One region of the Mesorhizobium sp. B1-1-7 genome, then DNA from elsewhere that is predicted to be linked to it. Evidence: predicted binding sites of a transcription regulator. Region 1 holds the regulator's gene; each other region holds the start of a gene.

Region 1 (10,513 bases):
GTCATGGACGAGCTGCCGGTGGCCGCCTTCATCAAGGCGCAGGACCTGAACATCGAATTCGTCAACAAGGCCTGGTGCGCGCTGACCGGCCTCGCCAAGGAAGATGTCATCGGCCGGACCGACCGGCAATTGTTCGGCGCCGAGGAAGCGGAAGGCTTCAGCCATGACGACGCCGATGTCGTGGCGACCGGCAATGTGCGCGAGGTCGAGGAGCCGGTCACCCATCGCGACGGCACGGTGCGGCAGTTGATGACGCGCAAGAGCCGCCTGGTGGCCAGCGACGGCTCGGTGCACCTTGTCGGCTCCAGCACCGACATCACCGATGTCAAGGCGCGCGAGCGGGCGCTGGAAGAAAGCATGCGCGAGAACGAGGTGTTCCGCAGCCTGATCGACAACGTGCCGGTGTCGATCTACGCCAAGCGCTCCGACCTCAGGCAGTTCTACGTCAACAAGGGCTGGTGCGACCTCACCGGTCTCGGCAAGGAAGAGGCGATCGGCAAGACCGACGTCGAGATCTTCGGGCCGGACGGCGAGGCCTTCGTCGCCGGCGACCTGGCCGTGCTGCGCACCGGCGAAACCCAGGAGATCGAGGAGACGGTGACGCTTGCCGATGGCAGCGTGCGCCACCAGTTCGCCCGAAAGGGCGCGATGATCGCGTCCGACGGTTCGCTCTATCTGATCGGATCAACCACCGACATCACCGAATTGAAGATGCGCGAGGCCGAATTGCGCGAGGCGCGCCAGCGTGCGGTGCTCGCCGACCGCGCCAAGTCGGAATTCCTCGCCAATATGAGCCATGAGATCCGCACGCCGATGAACGGCGTGCTGGGCATGGCCGAACTCCTGGCCAAATCCAATCTCGATCCAAAGCAGAAGACGTTCACCGACATCATCGTCAAATCGGGCAACGCACTTTTGACCATCATCAACGACATCCTGGATTTCTCCAAGATCGATGCCGGCCAGCTGGTGCTCGATCCGGCGCCGTTCAATCTCGCGGAGGCGATCGAGGACGTCGCGACGCTGGTGTCGACACGCGCCAAGGAAAAGGATCTCGAACTCATCGTGCGCATCGAGCCGAGGCTCGGAAGCCTTTTCATCGGCGATGTCGGCCGGATCAGGCAGATCGTCACCAACCTGCTCGGCAACGCGGTGAAATTCACCGACGAAGGCCATGTGCTGGTCGACGTGACCGGCGAACGGATGCCGACCGGAACCAAACTGACGATCTCGGTCACCGACACCGGGATCGGCATCCCCGAGGAAAAGCTGAAGCTGGTGTTCGAGAAATTCAGCCAGGTCGACACCTCCTCGACAAGGCGGCACGAGGGCACCGGGCTTGGTCTCGCCATCACCTCGCGGCTGGTCGAACTGATGGGCGGCAAAATCGGTGTCGAGAGCGCCGAGGGCAAGGGTTCGACTTTCTGGTTCGAGGTGACGCTGCCCAGCGCCGAACAGCAGAACGGGCAGCGCATCATGCCGGTGGATGTGACCGGCGCTCGCGTGCTGATCGTCGACGACAATGCCGTGAACCGTGCCATCCTGACCGAGCAGATGACGTCGTGGACATTCGATTCATGCGCGGCTGAAAGCGGCGCCGAGGGGCTCAAGGTGCTGATCGCCGCCGCGGCCTATGGCGTACCGGTCGACTGCGTCGTGCTCGACTACCAGATGCCTGGGATGAGCGGCGCCGAAATGGCGCGCATCGTGCGAAACACTGCGGGCCTCGCCAACACGCCGATCATCATGCTGACCTCGGTCGACCAGTCGCTTGCCAACACCAGCTACCGAGATCTCGGCATCGACGCACAGCTGATCAAGCCGGCGCGCTCCTCGGTGCTGCTGGAAACGCTGGTCGCGACCGTCCAGCGCCATCGCCACACCACGGTTGGCCACGCCGCCCAGCCATCGGCAGGCGAGGCGCCTAATGCGCCTCAGCGGCAATCATTGGCGCCGTCCGAGCAGCGCGCACAATTGCAGCCACCGCCGGTTCGTCCCAGGCTGCCGGCCGTCGGCGGTGACGGACAGAGGCTTGATATCCTCGTGGCCGAGGACAATGAGGTGAACCAGATGGTCTTCACCCAGATCCTTGGCGAGACCGGCTACGGCTTCGAGATCGTCAGCAACGGCCGCAAGGCACTCGACGCCTTCGGCAAGCTCAATCCTTGCATGATCCTGATGGACGTCTCGATGCCGGAGATGAGCGGTCTCGAAGCGACGGCCGCGATCCGCCGGCTGGAGGAAGACACCGGCACGCATGTGCCGATCGTCGGGGTCACCGCGCATGCGCTCAAGGGCGATCGCGAACGATGCCTGGAAGCGGGCATGGACGACTATCTGCCAAAACCAATCAGCCCCAGGGCCCTCTTGGAGAAGGTCGAGCGCTGGGTCGGCGCCAGCCGCCAGGCGCAGCGCAACGCGGGATAGCACCGCGTCGCGGATTCGCGGCATCTGAAGAGGCAAGCCGAAGGAATCAGTGGGAGATTCCCTGCTACCCCCGCGTGCAATGACTATGGTGCGATCGCACCATATCAAAGGCTGTGCCTAGCCGGGACAATGGCGGCATCGAATTCCGCTCATCCAGTTACGGGCGGGAGCAGCGACCGCCGGCAAGGAACAGCGTCACTCTACCCCAACGGACCTGTTTTCGGCGATGGCCCGGCCACGACACGCTCTGGCCTCGAGCAACGCACTCCCGTCCGGATTTTCTTCACCTTTGAAAGCCCCGTCGAATCCGGCGGCGGCTGCGGCCGGCGGACGGCTCAAGCCCATGATTCCGGGGACAAACTCGGATCGGGCCGCGAACCGGCCGCGCCACCGCCTTTGCCGGCGCCGGCGACGCGTTACCGGGCTGACATGAAACTGTCATGCGACTGTTATAATCGAAGGCTATTGGCCTCAGCGGGCGCTGGCAAGAAATGGCGCCGAGAGACCATCTTCCGAACAGGAGCAGGCCACATGAGACATTTCATCCGCTCGGCGGCCGTTGCGATTGCAATGGCTGCGGCGTCCACCATCACCCTTTCCGCGGCAATGGCAGCTGACCTTTCAGGCGCCGGCTCGACCTTCATCTATCCGGTGTTCGCCAAGTGGGCCGACACCTACAAGAAAGACACCGGCATCGGCCTCAACTACCAGTCGATCGGTTCCGGCGGCGGCATCAAGCAGGTCATCGCCAAGACCGTGACCTTCGGCGCCACCGACAAGCCGATGTCCGATGCCGATCTGGAAAAGAACGGCCTCGTGCAGTTTCCGATGGTGATGGGCGGCATCGTGCCGATCGTCAACCTCTCCGGCGTCAAGCCGGGCGAACTCGTCCTCGACGGCAAGACGCTGGCCCAGATCTATCTCGGCGCCATCACCACCTGGGACGATGCCGCGATCAAAGCGCTGAACCCCACCCTCACGCTGCCGTCGACCGCCATCGCCGTCGTGCACCGCTCGGACGGCTCGGGCACCACCTTCAACTTCACCGACTATCTGGTGAAGCTCTCGCCCGACTGGAAGGACAAGGTCGGCTCGGACACGGCCGTCGAATGGCCGACCGGCGTCGGCGCCAAGGGCAGCGAAGGCGTTGCCAATACCGTCAAGCAGACCGACGGCGGCATCGGCTACGTCGAATACGCCTATGCCAAGCAGAACAACCTGTCCTACTCAAAGATGGTGAACGCAGCCGGCAAGGTCGTCGAGCCGTCGCTCGAATCCTTCGGCGCTGCCGCTTCGAATGCCGACTTCAAGACTGCCAAGAACTTCAACGTCATCATCACCAACGAGCCCGGCGACACCACCTGGCCGATCGCGGCTTCGACCTGGGTGCTGATCCACAAGGTTCCCGATGACGCTGCTGCCACCGGCGAAGCGCTGAAGTTCTTCGCCTGGGCCTACAAGGACGGCAAGGAAACCGCCAAGGCGCTCGACTATGTGTCGATCCCCGACAGCGTCGTCGACCTGATCAAGGCTTCGTGGAAGACCGACATCCAGGCCGACGGCAAGCCCATCTACGCCGGCGAGTAACATCTTCTGGAGGAGCGCCGCGCCCGCGGCGCTCCTTTTCCTTCAACTCGAAAGAGCCGAGCTTGACATGAGTGCTGTCCAGGAAGCCTTGCCAGCCATTCGAGGTTCGCGCGACGCCATCGTCAGGCGGTTTGCGCTGACAGACGCGATCTTCCACGCAATGACCCGCGCCGCTGCGATATTGGTGCTGGTGCTGCTCGGCAGCGTCGCGATCTCGCTGTTTGCCGGCTCCTGGCAAGCCCTCTCGACCTTTGGCTTCTCGTTCCTGACCAGCGAAAGCTGGAATCCGGTGACGGAGAAATTCGGCGCGCTGGCGCCGATCTACGGTACCATCATCACCTCGGCAATCGCCATCCTGATCGCCGTGCCGCTCGGCATCGGCATCGCCATCTTCCTCACCGAGCTTTGCCCGCGCCCGCTGCGGCGCCCGATCGGCATGGCGGTGGAATTGCTGGCCGGCATTCCCTCGATCATCTACGGCATCTGGGGCCTGTTCGTGCTGGCGCCGTTCCTGCAGACCACGGTGCAGCCGTTCATCATCAGCGTGTTCCACGGTATCCCGGGCCTCGGCAGCCTGTTTGCCGGCCCGCCCTACGGCATCGGCCTGCTGACATCGTCGATGATCCTTGCCATCATGGTGCTGCCTTTCATCACCTCGATCACCAAGGACGTCTTCGACACGGTGCCTCCGGTGCTGAAGGAATCGGCCTACGGCATCGGCTGCACGACCTGGGAAGTGACCCGCCGCGTCGTCATTCCCTACACGCGGATCGGCATCATGGGCGGCGTCATGCTCGGCCTTGGCCGCGCGCTCGGCGAAACCATGGCGGTAACCTTCGTCATCGGCAACGCGCATCGCATCAGTACGTCGCTGTTTGCGCCGGCAACGACGATCTCGGCGACCATCGCCAACGAATTCACCGAGGCGGTCGGCGATCTCTACACGTCTTCGCTGGTGGCGCTCGGCCTGATCCTGTTCGTCATCACTTTCCTGATCCTTGCCATCGCACGCTACATGCTGATGCGCATCGACGCCCGCACCGGAGCCTGACCGATGTCGACAGCCACGTCGCTTCACCAGAGCCGCAAGCGCAAGAATGGCGTGATGATGACGCTGTGCGTCGCCGCGGCCGGCATCGGCCTTGCCTGGCTGGCGCTCATTCTCGGCGCCCTGCTCTACAAGGGCCTGTCAGGCGTCAATCTTTCGGTCTTCACGGAAATGACCCCGCCGCCAGGCGACGCCGGCGGCCTGCTCAACGCCATCTACGGCAGCATCGTGATGACCGTCATCGGGATCATCGTCGGCACGCCGATCGGTGTACTGGCCGGCACCTACATGGCCGAATACGGCCGCTTTTCGAAGCTCACCACCGTTGTGCGCTTCATCAACGATATCCTTCTGTCGGCGCCGTCGATCATCATCGGCCTGTTCGTCTACGAATTGATGGTCCGGCCGATGGGGCACTTCTCGGCGATCGCCGGCGCCGTCGCGCTGGCCATCCTGGTCATCCCCGTCGTCGTGCGTACCACTGAGGACATGCTCAACCTTGTGCCCAACGCCTTGCGCGAAGCCGGCACCGCGATCGGCGCGCCGCGCTGGGTGGTGATCCGCTCGGTCGCCTACCGCGCCGCGCTTTCGGGCATCGTCACCGGCATATTGCTGGCCATTGCCCGCATCTCCGGCGAAACGGCGCCGCTGCTGTTCACCGCGCTCAACAACCAGTTCTGGTCGAGCAATCTCAACGCGCCGATGGCCAGCCTGCCTGTCACCATCTTCCAGTTCGCTCTCAGCCCCTACGAGGAATGGCAGCAACTGGCTTGGACCGGCGCACTCATAATTACATTGACGGTTCTCGCGCTCAGCATCTTTGCGCGCAGCCTGACCGGACGCAGAGAGGACAAATGAGCCAGATGTTGTCTCCAGACATGACGATCGCCGCCGAGGCAGCCGCCAAGGCAAAGATCGAGGTCAAGAACCTCAATTTCTACTACGGCCAGTCGAAGGCGCTGAAGGACATCACGCTGTCGCTGCCCGAACGCAGCGTCACCGCCTTCATCGGCCCTTCGGGCTGCGGAAAGTCGACGCTGCTGCGCGTCTTCAACCGCATCTACGAGCTCTATCCCAGGCAGACCGCCGAGGGCCAGGTGCTGCTCGACGGCAAGAACGTTCTCGACCGTTCGCAGGACCTCAACCTGTTGCGCACCAAGATCGGCATGGTGTTCCAGAAGCCGACGCCGTTCCCGATGTCGATCTATGAGAACATCGCCTTCGGCGTCAGGCTCTACGAGAAGATCAGCAAGGCCGAGATGGACGGCCGCGTCGAACAGGCGCTGAAGCGCGCAGCACTCTGGACCGAGGTCAAGGACAAGCTCAATGCCAGCGGCCTCAGCCTTTCGGGCGGCCAGCAGCAGCGGCTCTGCATTGCCCGTACCGTGGCGGTGAAGCCGGAAGTCATCCTGCTCGACGAGCCGGCCTCGGCGCTCGATCCGCTGTCGACCGCCAAGATCGAGGAGCTGATCGACGAATTGCAGGCCGACTACACGATCGTCATCGTCACCCACAACATGCAGCAGGCGGCGCGCGTATCGAAGCAGACGGCCTTCATGTATCTGGGCGAACTGGTCGAGTTCGACAAGACGGAGAAGATCTTCACGTCGCCCCGCGAGAAGCGGACGCAGGACTACATCACCGGCCGCTTCGGCTGATCACGCATACGAGGACCAGGATCATGGCCGAACACACGGTTGCAGCCTTCGATGAAGATCTCGGACAGATCAGCAGGCTGATCAGCGACATGGGCGACCTCGCCGGCTCGATGGTCGGCGGTGCCACCAAGGCGCTGCTGAACTCCGACAATGCGCTCGCCCAACGCGTCGTCTCCGATGACGCGATCATGGATGCGCGCCAGCGCGAGCTGGACGACCGCGCCATCACGCTGATCGCCAAGCGCCAGCCGATGGCCGACGATCTGCGCCATGTCGTCGGCTCGATCCGCATGGCCGGCGATCTCGAACGCATCGGCGACCTTGCCAAGAACATCGCCAAGCGCGTCGGCACGGTCGGGCTCTCCGCCACGCCGCGCGACCTGTCGCACTCCATCGACGCGATGGCGCAGCTGGTGCTGATCCAGGTTCAAGGTGTCATCGAGGAATATGCGGCGCGTGATGCCGCGGCACTGGCGAAGCTGCGCGCCGACGACGAGCGTATCGACGTGAAATACACCTCGGTGTTCCGCGAACTGCTGACCTACATGATGGAAGATCCGCGCAACATCACCGCCTGCACGCATCTTCTGTTCTGTGCCAAGAACCTCGAACGCATCGGCGACCACGTGACCAACATCGCCGAGAATGCGTATTATGTGCTGACCGGCACGCAGCTGCCCGCCAATCGCCCGAAGCAGGACGAAACCGCGATGTCGGCGCCGGCGGCATAGCAGGGGTGACCAGCCGATGATCGCGCCACGCATCATGGTGGTGGAGGATGAGGAGCCGCTAGGGGTGCTGCTCCGCTACAATCTGGAATCGGAAGGCTACCAGGTCGAGGTGGTGACGCGCGGCGACGAGGCGGAGATCCGCCTGCAGGAGAACGTGCCCGACCTTCTGGTGCTCGACTGGATGGTGCCGGCGGTGTCCGGCATCGAACTCTGCCGGCGCCTGCGAATGCGGCCCGAGACCGAGCGGCTGCCGATCATCATGCTGACCGCGCGGGGCGAAGAAAGCGACCGCGTGCGTGGGCTCTCCACGGGCGCCGACGACTATCTGGTCAAGCCGTTCTCGACGCCGGAGTTCATGGCCCGCGTCAAGGCGCTGCTGCGCCGCGCCAAGCCTGAAGTGCTGTCCAGCGTGCTCAAGGTCGGCGATATCGTGCTCGACCGCGAATCGCACCGCGTCTACCGCAAGAAGAGCGAGATCCGGCTCGGGCCGACCGAGTTCCGCCTGCTCGAATTCATGATGCGCCATCCCGGCCGCGTGTTCTCGCGCAGCCAGCTGCTCGACAATGTCTGGGGCGAGACGATCTACATCGACGAGCGCACCGTCGACGTGCATGTCGGCCGGCTGCGCAAGGCGGTCAACAATGGCCGCATGCCGGATGTGATTCGCACCATTCGCGGGGCAGGGTACGCCATCCGCGAAGATTAGGTTCTTCGGCGCGGAAGGTTAGACAGTCGGATTTCGTGCTTAAGCCGGATCGCTTTACCTTGGCGATTCGCGAAAACGTCCATTGCTTCGTCATCCACGGGCGGAGCAAGAAGCGAAGCGACGCGGCATAGACCCGAGGATCCATGCCGCGACTTCGAAGCGTTGCCTCGGTGCGGAATTCTGCTCCGCTGCACTCCGTGGCCAAGGTCGCGGCATGGATTCCAGGGTCTCCGCGACGGAGCTTCGCTCCTGCTCCGCCCAGGGATGACGAAGTCGTGAGGCTTTGTCCAACCCACGGATGTTACGATGGCTTCGATTTCACGCCACGTTCTTCCCAGCCGCGCCTGCTCTCGCCTGCACGCCCGGCGCGAATATTTCCTGATCGACGAAGGTCAGAGCGCGCATGGCGCAGCCTTCGCGGATCAGCGGCAGTTCGTTAGGCTCGGTGTCGAAGGAGATCGATTTCGAGTGCTGGCCGCCGGCGGTCTGTGCAATCGCCTCGCGCAAGGCCGGCTCGATCAGGTCGAAGGCGGCGGCGCTGACGCCGACCATGGCGACCGGGGCGGGATCGATCAGCGCGAACAGGCTGCCCAGGCCATAGCCCAGCGCCTCGCCGGCCTTGCGATAGGCCTGGCGCTCCGGCCCGTCCTTGTCGCGCGCCGAAGCCGCCAGCGCCCGCATGTCGGCGTCGCTGACGTCGATCGGTTCGGTGTCCTCGCCAAGCTGTCTCGCGTTGCGCCAGATGGCGTAGTTGCCGGCATAGGCCTCGACGCAGCCGCGCCGTCCGCAGCGGCAGAGCGCGCCGCCTGGGCGGTGGATCATGTGGCCGAACTCGCCGCCCGAGGAATGGGTGCCGGTGAACAGTTCGCCCTTCAGCACCAGGCCCATGCCGATGCCATGCGACAGCAGAATGGCGATGAAGTCGTCGCGGTAGCGCTCGGGATCGCGCCAGCGCAGCGCCACCGCCATCATGTTGCAGTCGTTTTCCATGGTGGCGGGGATGCCGAACTCGGCTTCGAATATGTCGGCGAAGGCGATGTCGGTCTGCGGCGTGATCGGCGACCACAGCATGGCTCGCGCCTCGGTGTCGGTGATGCCCTGGACCGCCAGCGCGATGCGGGCGACGCTGCGGATGTCGATGTCGGGGTCCTCGAGGCGCCGCCTTACGATTGCCGTGCATTCGCCGATCAGCGCCTCGCGCGACATGGTCAGCGTGTCCAGCCGGCGCTGTTCCTCCGATATCACCTGGCCGGCATAGTCGATGACGGCGACCGACAGGAAATTCAGCGACAGCACCACGGTCATCACCGCCGCCGCCTCGGGGTTGAGGGTGAGGCCGACCTGCGGCCTACCGCGTTTTAGCGAGCCGGCCTCGCTCGGCTTGCCCTCGGTCAGGACGCCTTCGCCGATCAGGTCGGAGGAGATCGCCGAGATGGTCGAGTGGCTGAGGCCGGTGGTCGCGGCGATCTCGGTGCGCGAAGGCTGACCGGCACGGCGCACGGCCGCGATCACCATGGCGCGGTTGCGCCGGCGCAGATCGTCGTGGCGGATTCCGACCGACATGTTTCCCACATCCTCCCGATCGCCGCGGCCTTTCGTGCCTCCCGAAGGCCGCCAGCGAAGCCACCAAATACTGGCAGAAGCGCCCCACGCTGTCATTATTTATTCCGGAGCTCGAAAAAAAGTCTGCGGCACCTCAAAATCCATCAGAATCATTGTTGACAGTGTTCCGGTGATGGACCAGTGTTTTTTCGAGGCTCGAAAAAATAGGGCCTTTGTGCCGGCCTTAGGGCCAGTTTGGTCGCGCCATACGCGGCGCAGGGAGGAATATCATGAAGAAATTCACAGCCGCCATCCTGGCGGGTGTCGCCATGTCGCTGACGCTTGCGTCGGTCGCGCAGGCGAAGGACAAGGTCATCGGCGTTTCATGGTCCAATTTCCAGGAAGAGCGCTGGAAGACCGACGAGGCCGCGATGAAAAAGGCGATCGAGGCCGCCGGCGACAAGTACATCTCCGCCGACGCGCAGTCCAATCCCGGCAAGCAGCTCACCGATGTCGAAAGCCTGATCTCGCAAGGCGCCAATTCGCTGATCATCCTGGCGCAGGATGCCTCGGCCATCGGCCCGGCGGTGCAGAAGGCGCTGGACGAAGGCATTCCGGTCGTCGGTTATGACCGCCTGATCGAGAACAAGGACGTCTTCTACCTGACCTTCGACAACAAGGAAGTCGGTCGCTTGCAGGCCAGCGCGGTGTTCAAGGCCAAGCCGGAAGGCAACTACGTCTTCATCAAGGGCTCGGGTGCCGATCCGAATGCCGACTTCCTGTTCTCGGGCTCGATGGAAGTGCTCAAGGAAGC
Region 2 (10,513 bases), on a different contig from region 1:
AAAGTCCGCAGTCTCTTCTTCCAGACGCTGGTCGTCATCGTGCTGTTCGGCTCTGTCTGGTGGATCGTGCAGAACGTCATCGACAATCTGCAGCGCCTGCACATCGCCTCCGGCTTCGGCTTCCTTAGGGGACGCGCCGGTTTCGACATCTCGGACACGCCGATCGCCTATACGTCGGACTCGACCTATGGCCGCGCCATCGTCGTCGGCCTGATCAACACCATCATCGTCGCCGTCGCCGGCATCATCACCGCCACCATCATCGGCTTCGTCATCGGCATCGGCCGTTTGTCGCAGAACTGGCTGATCCAGAAGATCTGCACCGTCTATGTCGAGATATTCCGCAACATCCCGCCGCTGCTGGTCATCTTCTTCTGGTATTCGGGCGTGCTGGCCGTGCTGCCGCCGCCGCGTGACAGCTACAACCTGCCCTTCGGCTCCTTCCTCAACCAGCGCGGCTTCTACTTTCCGCGCCCGGTCTGGGGCGACGGCTCCTGGCTGATCCTGGTCGCGCTCGTCGTCGGCATCGCTATGGCGTGGTTCGTCGCCCGCAAGGCGCGTCAGCGGCAGATGGCGACAGGCCAGCAATTTCCTGTGTTGTGGACTTCCGTGGCGCTGATCGTCGGGCTGCCGCTGCTCGCTTATGTGCTGAGCGGCTTTCCGCTGAGCTTCGATCTTCCGAAACAGTCGACCTTCAACCTGACCGGCGGCTTTCAGGTCAAGCCGGAGTTCCTGTCGCTCTATCTGGCGCTGTCCTGCTACACGGCGGCCTTCATCGCCGAGATCGTGCGGGCCGGCATCAGGGGCGTCAGCAAGGGTCAGACCGAAGCCGCCGCCGCACTTGGCTTGCGGTCCGGATCGATCCTGCGGCTGGTTGTGGTGCCGCAAGCCATGCGCATCGTCATTCCGCCGCTGACCAGCCAGTATCTCAACCTGACCAAGAACTCCTCGCTGGCCATCGCCATCGGCTATCCCGACCTGACGGCGACCGCCGGCACGGTGCTCAACCAGACCGGCCAGGCGGTCGAAGGCGTGCTGATCATGATGATCGCCTATCTCATCCTCAGCCTGGTGACATCGGCCGTCATGAACGTGGTCAATGCCAGAATGGCGCTGGTGGAGAGGTAGGACCATGCAGGAACACGACATGTCCTGGGTGCGTACCGAAATGGCTCTGGCGCAGCCGGCGCCGGCAAGCGTCAGCGGTCCGATGGCCTGGGTGCGCAAGAACCTGGTCGGCACGGTCGGCGACACCATCCTGACCATCCTCGGCATCATCATCGTCGCCTGGGTGCTGCCGCAGGTCATCGGCTGGGCGTTCATCAATGCCGTCTGGACCGGGCCGGATCGCACCGTCTGCGCGACCGTGGCACAAGGCGGCATTCAGCCGGATGGCTGGAGCGGCGCCTGCTGGGCCTTCGTCAACGCCAAGTTCGGCCAGTTCATGTTCGGCACCTATCCGGTCGAGGAGCGCTGGCGGCCGATCGTGGTCGCCATCCTGTTCGCGGCGCTGCTGATACCGATGCTGATCCCGCGCGTGCCCCGCAAGGGGTTGAACGCCATCCTGCTTTTCCTGGTGCTGCCGATCGTTTCCTTCTTCCTGCTGGTCGGCGGCATGTTCGGTCTGCCGCATGTCGAAACCTCGCGCTGGGGCGGGCTGCTGATCACGCTCAGCCTCTCCTTCGTCGGCATCGCCGTGTCGCTGCCGCTGGGCACAGTGCTCGCGCTCGGCCGGCGCTCCAAGATGCCGATCGTCAAGATGCTGTGCGTCATCTTCATCGAGGCCGTGCGCGGCATCCCGCTGATCACCGTCCTGTTCTTCGTCTCCGTCATGCTGCCGCTGTTCCTGCCGGCCGGCGTCACCTTCGACAAGTATTTGCGGGCACTGATCGGCGTGTCGCTGTTTGCCGCCGCCTACATGGCCGAGGTGGTGCGTGGCGGGCTGCAGGCGATCCCGAAGGGCCAGTATGAAGGCGCCGATTCGCTCGGCCTCGGCTACTGGCAGAAGATGAGCCTGATCGTGTTGCCGCAGGCGCTGAAGCTGGTCATTCCCGGCATCGTCAACACCTTCATCGGCATGTTCAAGGACACCAGCCTGGTCCTCATCATCTCGATGTTCGACCTGCTCGGCATCGTCAAGCAGAACTTTTCCGACGCCAATTGGGCAACGGCGCAGACCGCGAAATCCGGTCTCGTCTTCGCGGCCTTTGTGTTCTGGCTGTTCTGCTTCGGCATGTCGCGCTATTCAATGTACACTGAACGCCGGCTCGACACCGGCCACAAACGCTAAACAAAAAAGCAAGGGGACCCCGTCATGGCCACCGAAAATGCCGTCAGCGCGGAAGAGATCAAGGTCAACGCCGCCAAGATGCATATCTCCACCACCGATGTCGCCATCGACATCATCGCCATGCACAAATGGTATGGCGAGTTCCATGTGCTGAAGGACATCAATTTGAAGGTGATGCGCGGCGAGCGCATCGTCATCTGCGGCCCGTCGGGCTCCGGCAAATCGACGATGATCCGCTGCATCAACCGGCTGGAAGAGCACCAGAAGGGCAAGATCATCGTCGACGGCAAGGAACTCACCAACGATCTGAAGAAGATCGACGAGGTACGCCGAGAGGTCGGCATGGTGTTCCAGCACTTCAACCTGTTCCCGCATCTGACCATCCTGGAGAACTGCACGCTGGCGCCGATCTGGGTGCGCAAGACGCCGAAGAAGCAGGCCGAGGAAATCGCCATGCACTTCCTCAAGCGCGTGAAGATCCCGGAACAGGCCAACAAATATCCTGGCCAGCTGTCCGGCGGCCAGCAGCAGCGCGTGGCGATCGCGCGCTCGCTATGCATGAACCCGCGCATCATGCTGTTCGACGAGCCGACCTCGGCGCTCGATCCGGAAATGATCAAGGAAGTGCTGGAGACCATGGTTGGCCTGGCCGAGGAGGGCATGACCATGCTGTGCGTCACCCACGAAATGGGCTTTGCCCGCAAGGTCGCCAACCGGGTGATCTTCATGGACCAGGGCCAGATCGTCGAGCAGAACACGCCGGCCGAGTTCTTCGACCACCCGCGCCACGAGCGCACGAAACTGTTCCTGTCGCAGATCCTGCACTGAGCGCTCCGACGCCAGTTCAGGAAGCCCGGCCGCACCACGGCCGGGCTTCCTTGCATTTGAGCGAGCGGATCGCTTGCATTGGAACGCGGCTGAGCCGCAAAGTCGCTGCCTCATGAGAAAACTCGGCCGTTTTCTGGGTCTGCTGTTGATAGCGGCCGCGCTCGCCGCGACGCTCGGCACGCTGTTGCCGCGGCCGCTGTGGCCGGCCGCCGCGGCGGGCGAGGGCACACGGCACATATTGGTGCTGAAGAACCCGATCCACACCGACATCGCCATTCCGGTGGACGATGCCGTGCGCCAGCGCTTTCGTTTCCTGGTCGAGGCTGGCATCCCGGCCGACAGTCCCGAGGTGCGCTATATCGTCTTTGGCTGGGGTGGCCGCGCCTTCTATCTGGAAACGCCGACCTGGTCGCAACTGAAGGCCATTCCGGTAATGAAAGCACTGACCATCGACGCCTCGGTCGTGCATGTCGATGTCACCGGCGATATCGTTGAACCGCATCCCGATGTCGCCAGCTTCGACATCGGCGAGGACCGTTTTGCGGCCTTGCTTGATTTTATCGCAGCCAGCTTTCAGCAAGGGGCCGGCGGCCCAATCGTCATCGAGAATGCGGCCTATTCCAGGTTCGACCGCTTCTACGAGGCGAACGGCCATTTCAACGCGCTGGTCGGCTGCAACACCTGGACGGCGGCGGCGCTGCGCACCGCAGGCCTGCGCACCGGCTGGTGGAACCCGCTGCCGGCTTCGCTTGGGTGGTCGTTGAGCTTGTACAATTAGTGTGCGCATTTCGCGAATTGGCAAACGTCGCGTTCCTTCGCGCCCCCCCTCTGTCCTGCCGGACATCTCCCCCACGAGGGGGGAGATCGGATCTCGCTCCGGCTTTCGCTAATCTCCAACGTTTGCAAAAGGACGCCGGCGCCAAAGCTGCCAATCTCCCCCCTCGTGGGGGAGATGTCCGGCAGGACAGAGGGGGCGCTGTCCCCGCCAGCCCATCGGTTTCTTTATTGTCTCGATGTCCTACCGCCTGATAATCTTCGGTTGCTCCCACCCGTAGAGCCAGTCCAGATCCGCCGCGAGCTTTTCCGCTGGCCGCGTCGCCAGCACCAGGTTGCGAGCCAATGCCACTGGACCCCAGGCATGCCAGGCCAGCCGGTTGAGCGCGCCGCGCCGGATCACCTTCTCGACGCGCGGTCGCCTGAGATTTTCCCAGATCGCCAGGCCCTGCTTCGGATCGGCCGGGAAGTCGGCAATTACCCCGGCAAGCGTTGCGGCATCTTCGATGGCCATGGCGGCCCCTTGTGCCGCGAATGGGGTCATCGCATGTGCGGCGTCACCAATCAGGGCGATGCCGGTTGGTGTCGTCCAGTGCTGCTTCTGGTCGACCGTATGGAGCGGCCAGGTCAGCCACGGGCCGGCCATTTCCACCAGCCTTGCAAGGGCTGCCGCCGTGCCGCTCATAGCATTGGCAAGGATGACGGGATCGGCATGGCCCGACCAGCCCTCGGCAATGCGCTCGCCTTTGGTGAAGGCGACAAGGTTGAAGGCATCGCCCTTGCTGACGGGATAGGCGACCATGTGGAATCCCGGATGCAGAAAAGTCGTGACGCAATCAGCCGCCCCAATCGCGGCAAAGGCTTGCCCGGCGCCGCTGTCGGCGGCAACAGTCGTGCGCCAGGCCAGTTCGCCGGAAAAACGGCTTCTTGACGATCCCCCCCGAGCTCGATCGACAACCGCGCGCACGGATGACCACACGCCGTCGGCGCCGACCAGAAGGAAGCCCTGTGACTGGACAGTCTTGCCGTCCGTCTCCAGTGTCGCCGTCACACCATGATCGCCTGTGGCAGCGCCGCTGACGCGCGTACCCTTGACCAGATGAATATTCGGGTTTTCGGCAACGTGTGCGGTCAGCGCGCTCTGCAGATCGGCTCTGTGGGCGACGAGATAAGGCGCCCCCCAGCGTTCTTCGGCGGCTTGCCCGAGTGGTACACGCGCCAGTTCGCGCAACGTCCTTGCGTCCTTCAGCACCACCGCCTCGGGCCGCACCGCCGCCGGCAGCAGCCGGTCGAGCGTGCCGAGTTGGCGCAGGATGCGTGTCGCGTTGGGGGAAAGCTGGATGCCGGCGCCCACGGCCTCCAGCCGCTGCGCCTGTTCGAACACCTGCACGGGATAGCCGCGTTCGGCGAAGGCAAGCGCCGCGGTCAGCCCGGCAACGCCCGCTCCGGCGATGACGACTTGCCGGGAGCGCTTGTCATCCATCAGGTCCGTCGCGGAAGGATCAGGCGGCCTGGTCGATGTAAAGGCAGCCCGCCGGCAGCGTTTCCGTCGCCTTCAGCTTCGGCGAATAGCGGTAGAGCGTCGAGCAATAGGGGCAGACCTTCTCATTGTCATCGCCCATGTCGAGAAACACATGCGGATGGTCGAAAGGCGGGTTGGCGCCCGTGCACATGAATTCCTTGACACCGATGTCGATTGCCGGAAAGCCCGCATCGTTCTGGAAATGGGGAATGGAACCGCCTGCCATCGTCGTCTCCTTAACGCAGTCTCGCATGCATCTGGATCATAACAGGTCTCTTTGCAAGATCGATGAAATCAAACTGTCGCAAAAGCCTGTCAGAGGATAAGTTAAGCCGGTTAACCGGCCGAGCTGGTGGGAAGAGCAGGAACAATGAACGAACTGAAGCCGGTGCAGAGCGAATTCATCAATGTCGAGGCGGCGAGCCCGGAGGGCGGCAATCCAGACCGTTTCGTCAATCGCGAGTTTTCCTGGCTGCAGTTCAATCGCCGCGTGCTCGAGGAATCGCTGAACACCAATCATCCGCTTCTGGAGCGCGTCCGCTTCCTGTCGATCTCGGCCGCCAATCTCGACGAGTTCTTCATGGTCCGCGTCGCCGGCCTCGCCGGCCAGGTGCGCGAGGGCATCGTCTTGAAGAGCCCTGACGGCCGCACGCCCGAACAGCAGCTCGAACAGCTGCTGCGCGAGGTCGAGCGGCTGCAGGAAGACCAGCAGAAGAGTCTATCGGCGCTGACCGTGCTGCTCAACAAGGAAGGCATCGAGACCATTACGCGGGATGCGCTGACCAAGGATGAGAAGGCCTGGCTGGAAGAGCATTTTCAGGACCAGGTATTTCCGGTGCTGACCCCGTTGTCGATCGACCCGGCGCATCCATTCCCGTTCATTCCCAATCTCGGTTTCTCGATGGCGCTGCAGCTTCGCCATCGCAAGAATGGCGAGGAGATGAGCGCGCTCTTGCGCCTGCCGGTGGCGCTGAAGCGCTTCATCCGTCTTCCGGACCGCAAGCACCATGTCCGCTTCATCCCGCTGGAAGAGGCGGTCGGCCTCTACATCGGCAAGCTGTTCCCCGGCTATGAGGTCAAGGGTTCCGGCACATTCCGCATCATCCGCGACAGCGACATCGAGGTCGAGGAGGAATCGGAAGACCTCGTGCGCCTGTTCGAGACGGCGCTGAAGCGCCGCCGCCGCGGTTCGGTGATCCGCATCGAATTCGACAAGCTGATGCCCAGCGAATTGCGCGACTTCGTCGCCGGCGAGCTTGGCGTCTCGTCGAGCCGTATCAGCGTGCTCACCGGCCCGTTGGCGCTCAGCCAGATCTCCGAGATCGTGGCGGTCGCCCGCGACGATTTGAAGTTCACGCCCTACAATCCGCGCTTTCCCGAGCGCATCCGCGAGCATGGCGGCGACTGTTTCGCCGCCATCCGCGAGAAGGACATCATCGTCCACCACCCCTATGAATCCTTCGACGTCGTGGTGCAGTTCCTGCGCCAGGCCATGGCCGACCCCGAGGTGGTGGCGATCAAGCAGACGCTTTACCGCACCTCCAACGACAGCCCGATCGTGCGCGCGCTGGTCGATGCGGCCGAGGCCGGCAAGTCGGTGACCGCGCTTGTCGAGCTCAAGGCCCGTTTCGACGAGGAAGCCAACATCCGCTGGGCGCGCGATCTGGAGCGCGCCGGCGTGCAGGTCGTGTTCGGTTTCCTCGAACTCAAGACCCACGCCAAGATGTCGCTGGTGGTGCGCCGCGAAGACGGCAAACTGCGCAACTACGTGCATCTGGGCACCGGCAACTACCATCCGGTCACCGCGCGCATCTATACTGACCTGTCCTTCTTCACCACCGATCCGACGATCGCCCGCGACGTCGCCCAGCTGTTCAATTTCATCACCGGCTACGCTGAGCCGACCGACGAAATGCGGCTGGCGATCTCGCCCTTCACGCTGAGAAGCCGCATTCTGAAGCACATTTCCGCCGAAGTCGCCCATGCGCTGGAAGGAAAGCCGGCTCGCATCTGGATGAAGATGAACGCGCTTGTCGACCCGATCATCATCGATGCGCTCTATGATGCCAGCCGCGCCGGCGTCGAGATCGACCTCGTCGTGCGCGGTATCTGTTGCCTCAGGCCTCAGGTTCCGGGGCTTTCGGAAAACATCCGGGTGAAGTCGATCGTCGGCCGGTTCCTCGAGCACAGCCGCATCTATTGCTTCGGCAATGGCCATGGCCTGCCCTCGGACGAAGCGATCGTCTACATCTCCTCGGCCGATCTCATGCCGCGCAATCTCGACCGCCGCGTCGAGACCATGGTGCCGATCACCAATCCAACTGTGCATGAACAGGTCCTTGGCCAGATCATGCTCGGCAACATCATGGACAATCAGCAAAGTTTCGACGTATTGGCTGATGGAACCTCCCGGCGCGTCGTGCTGGAGGAGGGCGAGGAACCGTTCAACGCGCAGGAATATTTCATGACCAATCCGAGCCTGTCGGGACGGGGTGACGCGCTGAAGTCGCACGCGCCCAAGCGCATCGCGCAGTTCAAGCGCCGCAAGAAGAACGCCGCAGCGTCCGGCTGATGCTGTCTGATTCCCAGGGCCGGCTGCAGGACCGCCGACCGCTGTCCATCATCGACATCGGGTCGAATTCGATCCGCCTTGTCGTCTATGAGGGACTGGCGCGTTCGCCGACCATGCTGTTCAACGAAAAGATGCTGGCCGGCCTTGGCCGCGGCATCGTTTCGACCGGCAAACTCGATCCCGAGGCGGTGACGCGCTCGATGGAGGAGTTCCGCCGCTTCCGTGCGCTCTCCGACCAGGCCGGCGCCGAGCACATGTATGTCTTGGCCACCGCCGCCGCCCGCGAGGCGATCAATGGTCCCGATTTCATCCACCGCGCCGAAGAGGTGCTGAAGACCGAGATTCGTGTCATCAGCGGTCGCCAGGAGGCCTATTATTCGGCGCTCGGTGTCATTTCCGGCTTCCACCCGGCCAACGGCATCGCCGGCGATCTCGGCGGCGGCAGCCTCGAACTGGTCGACGTCAATGGCGAGGCGATCGGCGATGGCATAACGCTGCCGCTCGGTGGCCTGCGCCTGCAGGACATGGCCAAGAACTCGCTTACCCAGGCGCAGAAGATCGCGCGCGACGAACTGGCGCGGGCCAAGCTGTTGAAGGGCGGGCAGGGCCGGCCCTTCTACGCCGTCGGCGGCACCTGGCGAAACCTCGCCCGGCTGCACATGGAGATGACCAACTACCCGCTTGGCGTCATGCACCACTACGAGATATCCGCCGAGAGCGCGACGGCCTTTCTCAAGCAGGTGGCAAAAGCCGAGATCGAGAAGATCAAGGGCATTGAAGGCGTATCGAAAAATCGCCGCTCGCTGCTGCCTTACGGCTCTATCGTGCTGCAGGAGATCATGGCGGCCATGCAGCCGTCGAAGATCATCGTCTCGGCGCTTGGTGTGCGCGAAGGCTTCCTCTATTCACTGCTCGACGAGGCCGAGCAGAAGGCCGATCCGTTGATTTCGGCGTCCGAGGAACTCGCCCGGCTGCGCTCGCGCTCGCTCACCCATTCGCATGAACTGGTCGACTGGACGGCAAAATCCTTTGCCGCCTTCGGCATCGATGAGACGGAGGACGAGGCGCGCTACCGCCACGCCGCCGCATTGCTGGCCGATATCGGCTGGCGCGCCCATCCGGAGTATCGCGGCAGGCAATCGCTCAACATCATCGCGCACGCCTCCTTCTTCGGCGTCGACCATCCCGGCCGTGCCTTCCTGGCCTTGGCCAACGCTTATCGCCACGATGGCATCTTCAACGAATCCATCGCGCCCGAAATCAAGGCGCTGGCGACGCCGCGCTATCTGGAGCGCGCCCGTGTGCTGGCGGCGATGATGCGCGTCGTCTATCTGCTGACGGCCTCGATGCCCGGCATCATGCCCAGGCTAAAGTGGGAGCAGCGCGCCAACGGCGTGCTGGCATTGGTGTTGCCGGCCTCGCTGGCCGACCTCTATGGCGAACGGCCGGCCGGGCGCCTAGCGCAACTGGCAAGGATAACCAACCGCCGGCTGGTGCTGGCCGTCGAGGGCGGCCCGAGCGTTTCGGTGAAATGAACACGGCCTACCAGAGCGCACGCGGGCCAACCCAATCGCGCCACTTGCCAGCGGTTTCGCGTTTGATGACCGGCTTCCCCCACTCCGTCGCTGCTTCGCAGCGCCACCTCTCCCCCCTCCGGAGGGAAAGGAAGGGAGCGTTGCTGGACGAGCGTTAACGCCAAAGAACTTGGCGCCTTCCTCTACCCCGTCGATCGGGGGAGAGGTGGCTCGGCGAAGCCGAGACGGAGTGGGGGTCGACCTGGCTCGGGACTAAGACGATATCAAACCGCGTCGCGCCCGTCGGCCGACCAGGCGCCCGCACCGGCCATGCCCAGCGCCAGGAAGCCGCCCGCGATCGCAATGTCCTTCATCAGCATCTGCTGGTGCAGGAAGGCGAGCGTCGCATCGCCAGCGCCCTGGCCGTAATGACCGATGAAACCGGCCGCGATGCAGAAGGCGGCAAGCAGCAGCGCCACGATCCGCGTCTGGAAGCCGATGAGGATCAGCAGTCCGGCGATCAGCTCGAACAGGCCCGTGCCCCAGGCGGCAAGCGTGGGCAGCGGCAGGCCCAGGCCGGCGAAATAATTGGTCGTGCCGGCGATGTTGGCGAGCGCCTGGAAGCCGGACGGTACGAACAGCACGGCAAACAGCAGCCGCGAAACCAAGAGCAATGCGTTGCGGGCCATGGCCATCTCCGTTGTCGCTGCACGATCGTGCTCAGCCGGCGGCCAGGCAGTCTACGCCTGCGAGGCTGCGGCTGAAACCGGAGAGCCGCCTATTTGAGACAACGAAAAAGCGGCGCGGAAAATTCCGTGCCGCTTCCATTTTCAAGGCTTGGGAGGGAAGGCTTGGAGCAATTCCCAGGAAAAGCGCGGCGCTTTCCCTCGGGAACTGCGTCAGAACAAGGAAACTCAGCCGCGCTTGGCGTCGACAGAGTAGGCGCCGGCGCCCGACGAAGCCAGTAGCAGGAAGCCGCCGGTGATGGCGAGGTTCTTGAGAAACTGGATCAT
Region 3 (10,513 bases), on a different contig from region 1:
ATCTCTTGCGCCTGCGCAATGCAGCGCTGCCGCTGGTGGAAGTCTGCCGCCGGCTGACCAGTGCCGACCTGCCGCAGATCCATTCCGCCATGCACCCGCTGTTCCGCGACGTGACCGACCACATCCGGACCGTCCAGGAAAAGATCGACAGTCTGCGCGAGGTGCTGGCTTTCGCCTTCGAGGCGAGCCTGCTGGTCGGTCAGAGCCAGGAAACGGCGATCTCGAAGAAACTCGCCTCATGGGCGGCCATCCTGGCCGTGCCGACCGCCTTCGCCGGCATCTACGGCATGAACTTCACCGACATGCCGGAACTGAGGATGGAATATGGCTATCCGATGGTACTGGCCACCATCGCGCTGATCTGCGCGGTCCTGTACTGGCGGTTTCGCAAGAACGGGTGGCTGTGAAGAGAGCGAATAGGGAATAGCGAGTAGCGAATAGGGACAACAGACTTGCCTCTTCGCTAAAGCCTAGTTCGCCGCTATTCGCTATTCGCTATTCAGCGATTGCGCCTCCGCTCCGCCGCCGGCTGGAACGCGACGCGGGCGTGGTATTTGCAGTAAGGGCCGGTTTCGGCGGCTTCGTTGCCGCAGAAATTGAAGTCTTCCGAAAGCGGATCGCCGTTCGGCCACTTGCAGGTGCGCTCGGTCAGCTCGACGAGCTGCAGATGCCGTGAGATCGGTACCACGACGTTCTCGACCGGCCGGATGTAGTGCCGCGCCACCGGTTCGGCGTCGAACTGGGTCTGCAAGGCCGTGGCGCCGATCGATGTCGTGACGTGACGTGATGCGCTTGCGGCCCGCGCCACCGATTTCTGAACGGTCGATCCCTGCGCCGTCTTCTTCTGGCGTGCCGGCGCCGCAGTTGCGCGCCCGCGGCCCGACAGTTTCAGCCGGTGCACCTTGCCGATGACCGCATTGCGGCTGACCCCTCCGAGCTGCGCAGCAATCTGGCTTGCGCTCAGACCCTCCGACCACAGTTTTCTGAGAAGTTCGACCCGCTCGTCAGTCCAGTTCATGAGACCGCGCTCCTGCTAACCGTGCGGCAATCAGAATCCACTCCCGACCCAGCACCACTGCTGGGGCAGACACCACATATATCTGGTGATTAGGTCCGCCGCACGAAATCTAGTTATTTCTCGACTACAACTACTCTATGCGCTGACTCGGTGACAAGAGTCCCAAGTGCAACACGAATCGGTTTTTTCGGTTTTCCCCAACTTGCCGCTCTCTTATGAGCCGGCGTCCTGTCAGGGGGCTTGCCGCGTGCCACTACGCGACGTTTTCGTTGACTTCATGGCCGAAAAACACGATAAGCCGCAAAGGCCGCCGCTTTGGCGGCTTTTTTGATTTTCCGGCACCGGAGAAGCATATAATGAGCGGTTCGGCGCTTTTCGAGACCTTTTCTCGCGCACCCCTGGCTTTCGACCATGGGGAAGGCTCCTGGCTGGTTACCGACAAGGGAGAGCGATATCTCGATTTCGCCGGCGGCATCGCAGTCAATTCGCTTGGCCACGGCCATCCGCACCTGGTCGCGGCCCTCACCGAGCAGGCAGCCAAGCTCTGGCACGTTTCCAATCTTTACGAGATTCCCGGGCAGAGCCGGCTTGGCGAGCGGCTGGCCGATGCCACCTTCGCCGACAAGGTGTTCTTCACCAACTCCGGCGCCGAGGCGCTGGAATGCGCGATCAAGACGGCGCGGCGCTACCACTTTGTCAAGGGCCATCCCGAGCGCTTCCGCACCATCACCTTCGAGGGTGCTTTCCACGGCCGCACGCTGGCGACCATCGCGGCCGGTGGCCAGTACAAATACCTCGAGGGGTTCGGACCCAAGGTCGAAGGCTTCGACCAGGTCGGCTTCGACGACATCGATGCCGCCGAAAAGGCGATCACCCCGGAGACCGCCGCGATCCTGATCGAGCCGGTGCAGGGCGAGGGCGGCATCCGCCCGGTGCCTGCGCAATCGCTGAAGCGGCTGCGCCAGCTTTGCGACCAGCACGACCTGCTGCTGATCTATGACGAGGTCCAGTGCGGCATCGGCCGCACCGGCAAGCTGTTCGCGCATGAATGGTCAGGCGTCACGCCCGACATCATGGCCATTGCCAAGGGCATTGGCGGCGGCTTCCCGATGGGCGCCTGCCTTGCCACCGACGAAGCGGCCGTCGGCATGACCGCCGGTGTGCACGGCACCACCTTCGGCGGCAACCCGCTGGCCATGGCGGTCGGCAACGCCGTACTCGATGTTGTGCTCGAAGAGGGCTTCCTCGAGGACGTCCAGCGCAAGGCGCTGCTGATAAAGCAGGGACTTGCCGCCGTTGCCGACGAATTTCCCGAGGTCATCGAGGACATCAGGGGCACCGGGCTGATGCTCGGCCTCAAATGCGCCATGCCCAATGCCAAGGTGAACATGGCCTTGCGCGACCAGCACCTGCTGGCGGTTCCGGCCGGCGACAACGTCATCCGCCTGCTGCCGCCGCTCACAGTCACCGATAGCGAGATCCACGATGCGCTCGATCGCATCCGCGCCGGCGCCAAGGGCCTGGTGGAGGCGATCGCCTCCGCCGCCGCGAAGTAAATCCCGGAACCGTTGCCGATGTCACTTCGCCACTTCACCGATCTTTCCGCCGTTTCCGAAGGCGATTTGCGCTTCATGCTGACCGATGCGGTGGCGCGCAAGGAGCGCCTCAAGGCCGGCGAGCGCTCGAAGCCGCTCGAAGGCAAGGTGCTGGCCATGATCTTTGACAAGCCGTCGACGCGCACGCGGGTGTCCTTCGACGTCGGCATGCGCCAGCTTGGCGGCGAGACCATCATGCTGACCGGCACCGAGATGCAGCTCGGCCGCTCCGAGACCATCGCCGACACCGCCAAGGTGCTGTCGCGTTATGTCGACGCCATCATGATCCGCACCACCTCGCACGAACGGCTGCTGGAGCTGACCGAGAACGCCACCATTCCGGTCATCAACGGGCTGACCGACGATACCCATCCCTGCCAGCTGATGGCCGACATCATGACCTTCGAGGAGCATCGCGGTCCGGTTGCCGGCAAGACCATTGCCTGGACCGGCGACGGCAACAATGTGCTGCATTCGCTGCTCGAGGCGTCGGCGCGGTTCCGCTTCAACCTTAACGTCGCCGTGCCCGAAGGCAGCGAGCCGGCGCAGAAGCATATCGACTGGTCGCAGGCGAATGGCGGCAAGCTGCACTTCACCCGCTCGCCCGAGGAGGCCGTCGACCAGGCCGACTGCATCGTCACCGATTGCTGGGTGTCGATGGGGCAGGAGCATCGCGCCCGTGGCCACAACGTGTTCTCGCCCTATCAGGTCAATGCCAAGCTGATGGCCAGGGCGAATCCCGACGCATTGTTCATGCACTGCCTGCCTGCTCATCGCGGCGAGGAAGTGACCGACGAAGTCATCGACGGCCCGCATTCGGTGGTCTTCGACGAGGCCGAGAACAGGCTCCACGCCCAGAAGGCCGTGCTTGCCTGGTGTCTTGGCGCTTGAAGTGTCTCGGTGCTTGAAGTGTCTGGGCGCTTGATCTGCGGGGGCGCGATGCCTATCTGCGCCGCATCACGCAAATCAAGCGCGTTTGGACGCATGCTCCCGAGAGGACGGCATGGCCTTGCCCCGGAGCTTTGTCATGTTGGAAACGTATCAAGTGACTGAACACCACCCCAAACTCGGCGAGTTCGGCTACGCCGGCGACGATCACGTCGTGCCCTTCGAGGTCGGCCCGCTCGACGTGCGTGGCCGCACGGTCCAGCTCGGGCCGATGCTCGACGCCATCCTGAGCCGCCACGATTATCCCGAGCCGGTCGCGCGCCTGCTGGCGGAAGCCTGTGTGCTGACGGTGCTGCTCGGCACTTCGCTCAAGTTCGAGGGCAAGTTCATCCTGCAGACCCGCACCGATGGGCCGGTCGACATGCTGGTGGCGGACTTCTCCACGCCCTCGGCGCTGCGTGCCTATGCGCGCTTCGACGCCGATCGGCTCGAGGCTTTGGTCGCGGCCGGCGAGACATCGCAGCAGACGCTGCTCGGCAGCGGCGTTCTGGCGCTGACCATCGACCAGGGCGCCCACACGCAGCGCTACCAGGGCATCGTTCAGCTCGACGGCGAAACGCTGGAAGACGCCGCGCGCACCTATTTCCGCCAGTCGGAACAGATCCCGACCGATATCAGGCTGTCGGTGGCCAAGCTGTTGACGCCCGGCCCTGGCGGCGCGCGCGAGCAGTGGCGTGCCGGCGGCATCCTGGCGCAATTCCTGCCGCAATCGCCCGAGCGCATGCGCGTTCCGGACCTGCCCGGCGGCGATGGCGATCCGCGCGAGGAGATCCATGATCCGGCCGACAATTCCTGGCAGGAATTGCTGGCGCTGCTCGGCACCATCGAGCCGACCGAACTCATCGATCCGACGATCGGCGCCGAACGGCTGCTCTATCGCCTGTTCCATGAGCATGGCGTGCGCGTCTTCGGCGGCGTTCCCGTCGCCGACCAGTGCTCATGCTCGCGCGACAAGATCCGCGGCATCCTCGAGGGTTTTTCCGCGCAGGAGATCAAGGACAGCACCGAGGATGGCGGCATCCACGTCGCCTGCGAGTTCTGCTCGAAGCAATATGACTTCGACCCGGCGGAATTCGCGGCGCAATGAAGGAAGCGTCTTTCTCCCCGCAGGACGGGGAGAAAGACGCTAATTCACCGTCCGCCTGGTCCCCGGCAGGTCGAGCGAAAATGCCGGGATGGCGATGTCGAAGGTCTCGCCGCGCTTGTTGCGCATCGTGTAGCGGCCGACCATGATCCCTGATGGCGTCGAGAGCGGGCAGCCGGACGTATACTGATAGCTGTCGCCGGGATTGAGTTCGGGCTGGTCGCCGACGACGCCCGGCCCACTCACTTCCTCGACCCGGCCGGTGCCGTCGGTGATGTGCCAATAACGCGACACAAGCTGCACGAACTCGTCCGACTGGTTGTCGATCGTTATCTGATAGCCCCAGACATAGCGGTTCTCCGAAGGATCCGAGCGGTCCTCGAGATAGAACGGCCTGACCTGCACTTCGATGTTGCGCGTGACGGCGCTATACATGAGCGGCTCCAAAAGATCCGGTAATTTCGGCGCTCCCGGCGAGCAGGTCAACATGCGCGTCTTGTCGCGCCTGGTCTTGAAACGCAGGTGCCGGCAAAGAATGTCATTTAAGTGACACAGGACAATGGTGGTGTGCGCCAAGCGGGCGACTCGACGCTCTGTCGAACTGTTGAAAACGGCCATAAAGCCGGCCGTCTTTTCTGGAGTGACCAGATCTCGATGGAACTCGCTCTCATAGCCGCCTCGCTTTCGACTGCTCTCATCCTCTCAAACGCCGCCAGCATTTCGCTTGCCGCATCGCAGCTGAAGCGGCGAACCATGATCGCCCCGCCGGGCGGCAAATCGCAGCCGGTGTCGATTGTCGTGCCATCGCGTGGTGTCGAGCCGTTCACGCACGAGACACTGGAACGCGCCTTCTCGCTCGACTGGCCGCGCTACGAGCTGATCTTCTGCGTCGCCCATGCCGACGATCCGGTCGTCAAACTGATAAACAGGGCGATTGCCCGGTTTCCCAAAGTGCCGGCCCGGCTTTTGATCGGCGACGACCGCGTCAGCGCCAATCCCAAACTCAACAACTGCGTCAAAGGCTGGGAAGCGGCGCGCCACAACTGGGTCGTTCTTGCAGACTCCAACGTGCTGATGCCCAGGGACTACATCCAGCATTTGATGGCGGCGTGGCGGGCGGATACCGGTCTTGTCTGCTCGACGCCGATCGGCTCGCGTCCCGACGGTTTTTGGGCCGATGTCGAATGCGCCTTCCTCAACACGCTGCAGGCCCGCTGGCAATATGCCGGCGAGGCGCTCGGCCTCGGCTTCGCCCAGGGCAAGAGCATGCTGTGGAATAAGCCGATGCTGGACGCCAATGGCGGCATTCGCGCGCTGGCGGCCGAGATCGCCGAGGACGCCGCCGCGACCAAGCTGGTGAACGGCCTTGGCCTGCGCGTCAATCTCGTCGCTTCGCCCTTCGAGCAGCCGCTTGGCCGGCGCACGCTTGGCGAGATCTGGTCGCGCCAGGCCCGCTGGGCGCGCCTGCGCCGTGTCACCTTCCCGCTGTTCTTCGCGCCCGAAGTCCTGACTGGCGCTGTGGTGCCGCTGGCGCTTGCGCTGGTCGCGGCGGCGAGCGCCGGCTTCAGCCTCTGGGCGACCGCGCTTGCCGTGTTGGCGGCCTTCTATCTTCCGGAGTGCGCCCTGGCCTGGTCCAAGGGCTGGTACCTGTCGCCGCGCATGGTCGCGGCGATCATGGTGCGCGACCTGCTCCTGCCGGCGATGTGGACGCGTGGCTGGCTCGGCGGCGCCGTCGACTGGCGCGGCAATGCGATGACCATCCGCACCAAGGCGGCCGAACTGGAAGAGACGCCGTCGAGCGCCTGATCGCGCCTGCTCGACGGACCTACCGGACTGTCTTCCCTATTTGGCTGCCCTCAACGCCTGCGCGATGTCTTTCAGAAGGTCGTCGGTATCCTCCAGGCCGACCGACAGCCTGAGCGTACCTGGCCCGATGCCGAGTTCGGCGCGGGCCTCGTCGCTCAAATTCTTATGCGTCGTCGTCGCCGGATGGGTGATCAGGCTCTTGGCATCGCCGAGATTGTTCGAGATCAGCACGATGTCGAGCGCGTTCTGCAAGGCGAAGGCCGCCTGCTTGCCACCCTTGACGTCGAGGCAGATCAGCGTCGAGCCGCCCGACATCTGCTTCTTGACGATATCAGCCTGCGGGTGGTCGGCACGGCCGGGATAGATGACGCGGGCGATCTGCGGCTGCTCGGCGAGGAAATCGGCGATCCTGCCGGCACTTTCCGTCTGCTGGCGCACGCGCACCGGCAGCGTCTCCAGTCCCTTCAGCAGCGTCCAGGCATTGAACGGCGACAGGCTGGGGCCGGTGTGGCGGAAATAGTCATGCAGGTTCTCGTCGATCCACTTCTTGTCCGACAGGATCACGCCGCCCAGGCAGCGCCCCTGGCCGTCGATGTGCTTGGTGGCCGAATAGACGACGATGTGGGCGCCGAGCTGCAGCGGCTTCTGCTGCAGCGGCGTGGCGAAGACATTGTCGACGACAAGCCGCGCACCGATCGAATTGGCAAGCGCCGCGACGGCTGATATGTCGACCACTTCCAGCGTCGGGTTGGTCGGGCTTTCCAGGAAGAACAGCTTGGTGTTGGGCCTCACCGCCTTTTCCCAGTCGGCGATATCGGTGCCGTCGACCAGCGTCGCTTCGATGCCGTATCGCGGCGCCAGCGTCTCGACCACCCAGCGGCAGGAGCCGAACAGCGCGCGCGCCGCCACGATATGGTCGCCGGCCTTGACGCTGCACAAGAGCGCCGCCGTCACCGCCGCCATGCCCGACGCCGTGGCGCGCGCATCCTCGGCGCCTTCCAGCGCGCACATGCGCTTTTCGAACATGTCGACGGTCGGATTGGCGTAGCGCGAATAGATGAAGCCTGGTTCCTCGCCCTTGAAACGGGCCTCCGCCGCCTGCGCCGTCTCGTAGACATAGCCTTGGGTGAGGTACATTGCTTCCGACGTCTCGCCGAATTGGGAACGCAGGGTTCCGCCATGAACGAGGGCTGTCTGTGGCTTCCAGTCGCGCTTCTTGTTGCTCATTGCTTTGTTCCAGACACAAAAAAACCGGCCGCGAAAGTCGCAACCGGTCCATACGGCCTTGCGGCCAACGGTCCTTTAGCGACTTGTTTAACGTGGCTGCAAGCCGACCGGCCAAATCACCACGGGATAACGACCCTTTAGACCCGTCCCACGCTTGCGTCAATTGCCGGCTTCATTAAGAGGTTTGTGCGACAAGAAAATCGTCGGCCAGGAGCGCAGCCTTGCGGCAGACAGGCATTCTTCCCGATCAGGACATTGCGGCGCTGTTCCAGTCCGGCGCGCTGAAGTCGCCGCGCTCGCTCGATGCCGACCAAATCCAGCCGGCGAGCCTCGATCTCAGGCTCGGCGACAAGGCCTGGCGGGTGCGGGCTTCCTTCCTGCCCGGCCCCAACCACACGGTTTCGGAAAAGCTCGATCGCCTGAAGCTGCACGAGATCAATCTTGCCGAAGGCGCTGTGCTGGAAACCGGCTGCGTCTATATCGTGCCGCTGCTCGAAAGCCTGGCGCTGCCGGCGGACATTTCGGCCTCGGCCAACCCGAAGAGCTCGACCGGCCGGCTCGATATCTTTACACGTGTGATGACCGACCGTGGCCACGAGTTCGACAAAATCGCCGCCGGCTACAACGGTCCGCTCTATCTGGAAGTCAGCCCGCGCACCTTCCCGATCGTCGCGCGCACCGGCTCGCGCCTGTCGCAGATCCGCTTCCGCACCGGCAATGCGCTGCTCTCGGAAGCCGAATTGCATGAGCTGCACCGTGCCGAGATGCTGGTCGCCACCGAACCACCGAACATTTCCGGCGGCGGCATCGCACTGTCGATCGACCTCAACGGCGACAAGGATGGCCTGGTCGGCTATCGCGGCAAGCATCACACCGGTCTGGTCGACGTCGACAAGCGCGCCGCGCAGGATGTCGTCGACTTCTGGGAGCCGATCCACAAGAGCGGCGCCGGCGAACTGGTGCTCGATCCCGACGAATTCTACATCCTCGTCAGCCAGGAAGCGGTGCATGTGCCGCCCCTCTATGCAGCCGAGATGACGCCCTTCGATCCGCTCGTCGGTGAATTCCGTGTTCACTATGCTGGCTTCTTCGATCCGGGCTTCGGCCATTCGGCGTCCGGCGGCACCGGCAGCCGGGCGGTGCTCGAAGTGCGCAGCCACGAAGTGCCGTTCATCCTCGACCATGGCCAGATCGTCGGCCGGCTGGTCTACGAGCACATGCTGAAGCGGCCGCAGGCGCTCTACGGCATCGATCTCGGCTCCAACTACCAGGCGCAGGGCCTGAAGCTGTCCAAGCATTTCCGCCCTGCGGGCTGAGCTCTGACTACCGCCAGGCAAAATACTTGCCTGCGCTGGCACATCATGCTTGGCTGGCTTGTCGGTTGCCGGGATGCGGCGCTCAAGGGGAACAAAAATGCAGATTTCAAAATGGATCCTATCGGCGGCAGGCGCTGTCATGTTGGCGATGGCGGCGGGCTCTCTGTCGGCGCAGGCTGCCGAGAAATTGAAAATCGGCACCGAGGGCGCCTATCCGCCGTTCAACACCATCACCTCTGACGGCAAGGTTGTCGGCTTCGACATCGACATCGCCAATGCGCTGTGCGCGCAGATGAAGGTCGAGTGCGAAATCGTCACCCAGGACTGGGATGGCATCATCCCCGCCCTGCAGGCCAAGAAGTTCGACGCCATCATCGCCTCGATGAGCATCACCGAAGAGCGCAAGAAGCAGGTCGCCTTCACCAACAAATATTATACGACGCCGCTCGCCCTGGTCGCCTTGAAGGACAGCGACATCGCCTCCACCGAACCGGCGGCACTTGCCGGCAAGACGGTCGGCGCCCAGGCTGCGACCACGCAGGCCACCTATGACCAGGACGTCTATGGCAAGGCAGGCGCGGAGGCAAAACTCTACCCGACCCAGGAGGAAGCGATCACCGACCTGCAGAACGGCCGGCTTGACGCTGTGATCTCGGACAAGTTTGTGCTGATGGACTGGATGAAGAAGGCGAGCGACGGCTGCTGCAAGATGATTGGAGACGTCACGGGTACGGAGACGCAAGCCGGCATCGCCGTGCGCCTCGACGACACCGCACTGCGCGACAAGCTCAACGCGGCCATCGACGCCATCGTCGCCGACGGCACCTACAAGAAGATCCAGGCCAAATATTTCGACTTTGATATCTATTGAGGGATTGAGGCTGCCAATCTCCCCCCTCGTGGGGGAGATGCCCGGCAGGGCAGAGGGGGGCGCGAAGGATCGCGGCCTTTCTTCAAAATGCCGGGAATAGCCTGAAGGCAGAATTGTTTCGATTGAGACGCTGGCGGGACAGCGCCCCCTCTGGCCTGCCGGCCATCTCCCCCACAAGGGGGAAGATCACTCCATCACAAAGCCTTGACCGCCACCTTCACCGGCTGCTCAATCTCGAGCGGGTTGCGCAGCGGCAGGCCGAAATCCCCGGCCTCGATCTCGAACACGTCGCCGGCCTCGGTCTTGATGCCGTCGGCGAAGGACAGCGTCGCCGTGCCGAACATGTGCACATGCACGTCGCCCGGCTGACGGAAGGCCGAGTATTTGAAGTGGTGATGTTCGAGATTGCCGATGGTATGCGACATGTTCGCTTCGCCCGACAGGAACGGCTTTTCCCACAGCGTCTTGCCGTCGCGTACGATACGTGACGTGCCGCGGATGTCCGATGGCAGGTCTCCGATCAGGATCTCGGGTCCGAAGGAGGCGTTGCGCAGCTTGGAATGGGCGAGGAAGAGATAGTTGACGCGCTCGGTCACGTGGTCGGAAAACTCGTTCGACAGCGTGAAGCCGACGCGGAACGGGGCACCA

What was found. The regulator PhoB, encoded in region 1, activates phosphate uptake and scavenging genes when phosphate is short. The targets are predictions, from matches to a motif close to TGTCATNNANCTGTCAT.
Region 2: a site for PhoB is predicted at 5,704-5,720, ahead of FJ978_RS08615 (RNA degradosome polyphosphate kinase). Genes of this name have one in related genera too.
Region 3: a site for PhoB is predicted at 5,182-5,198, ahead of FJ978_RS02665 (ceramide glucosyltransferase). Genes of this name have one in related genera too.

Annotation. Positions count from the first base shown of each region.
Region 1 covers NZ_VFWQ01000010.1:251,150-261,662, reverse strand. Annotated here, with positions in the region: gene FJ978_RS19250 (PAS domain-containing protein) at 1-2,427, shown strand, start outside; gene pstS (phosphate ABC transporter substrate-binding protein PstS) at 2,959-4,014, shown strand; gene pstC (phosphate ABC transporter permease subunit PstC) at 4,082-5,065, shown strand; gene pstA (phosphate ABC transporter permease PstA) at 5,069-5,920, shown strand; gene pstB (phosphate ABC transporter ATP-binding protein PstB) at 5,917-6,720, shown strand; gene phoU (phosphate signaling complex protein PhoU) at 6,744-7,451, shown strand; gene phoB (phosphate regulon transcriptional regulator PhoB) at 7,468-8,157, shown strand; gene FJ978_RS19215 (ROK family protein) at 8,476-9,720, opposite strand; gene xylF (D-xylose ABC transporter substrate-binding protein) at 9,990-10,513, shown strand, end outside.
Region 2 covers NZ_VFWQ01000004.1:296,252-306,764, reverse strand. Annotated here, with positions in the region: gene FJ978_RS08645 (amino acid ABC transporter permease) at 1-1,128, shown strand, start outside; gene FJ978_RS08640 (amino acid ABC transporter permease) at 1,133-2,290, shown strand; gene FJ978_RS08635 (amino acid ABC transporter ATP-binding protein) at 2,315-3,118, shown strand; gene FJ978_RS08630 (TIGR02117 family protein) at 3,231-3,896, shown strand; gene FJ978_RS08625 (FAD-dependent monooxygenase) at 4,137-5,375, opposite strand; gene FJ978_RS08620 (zinc-finger domain-containing protein) at 5,395-5,640, opposite strand; gene FJ978_RS08615 (RNA degradosome polyphosphate kinase) at 5,785-7,986, shown strand; gene ppx (exopolyphosphatase) at 7,986-9,521, shown strand; gene FJ978_RS08605 (DoxX family protein) at 9,785-10,189, opposite strand; gene FJ978_RS08600 (DoxX family protein) at 10,415-10,513, opposite strand, start outside.
Region 3 covers NZ_VFWQ01000002.1:7,732-18,244, reverse strand. Annotated here, with positions in the region: gene FJ978_RS02695 (magnesium and cobalt transport protein CorA) at 1-407, shown strand, start outside; gene FJ978_RS02690 (GcrA family cell cycle regulator) at 500-1,018, opposite strand; gene FJ978_RS02685 (aspartate aminotransferase family protein) at 1,375-2,574, shown strand; gene argF (ornithine carbamoyltransferase) at 2,593-3,504, shown strand; gene FJ978_RS02675 (Hsp33 family molecular chaperone) at 3,617-4,648, shown strand; gene apaG (Co2+/Mg2+ efflux protein ApaG) at 4,688-5,080, opposite strand; gene FJ978_RS02665 (ceramide glucosyltransferase) at 5,300-6,451, shown strand; gene FJ978_RS02660 (O-succinylhomoserine sulfhydrylase) at 6,488-7,678, opposite strand; SAM riboswitch at 7,734-7,811, opposite strand; gene FJ978_RS02655 (2'-deoxycytidine 5'-triphosphate deaminase) at 7,900-8,994, shown strand; gene FJ978_RS02650 (ABC transporter substrate-binding protein) at 9,092-9,865, shown strand; gene araD1 (AraD1 family protein) at 10,060-10,513, opposite strand, start outside.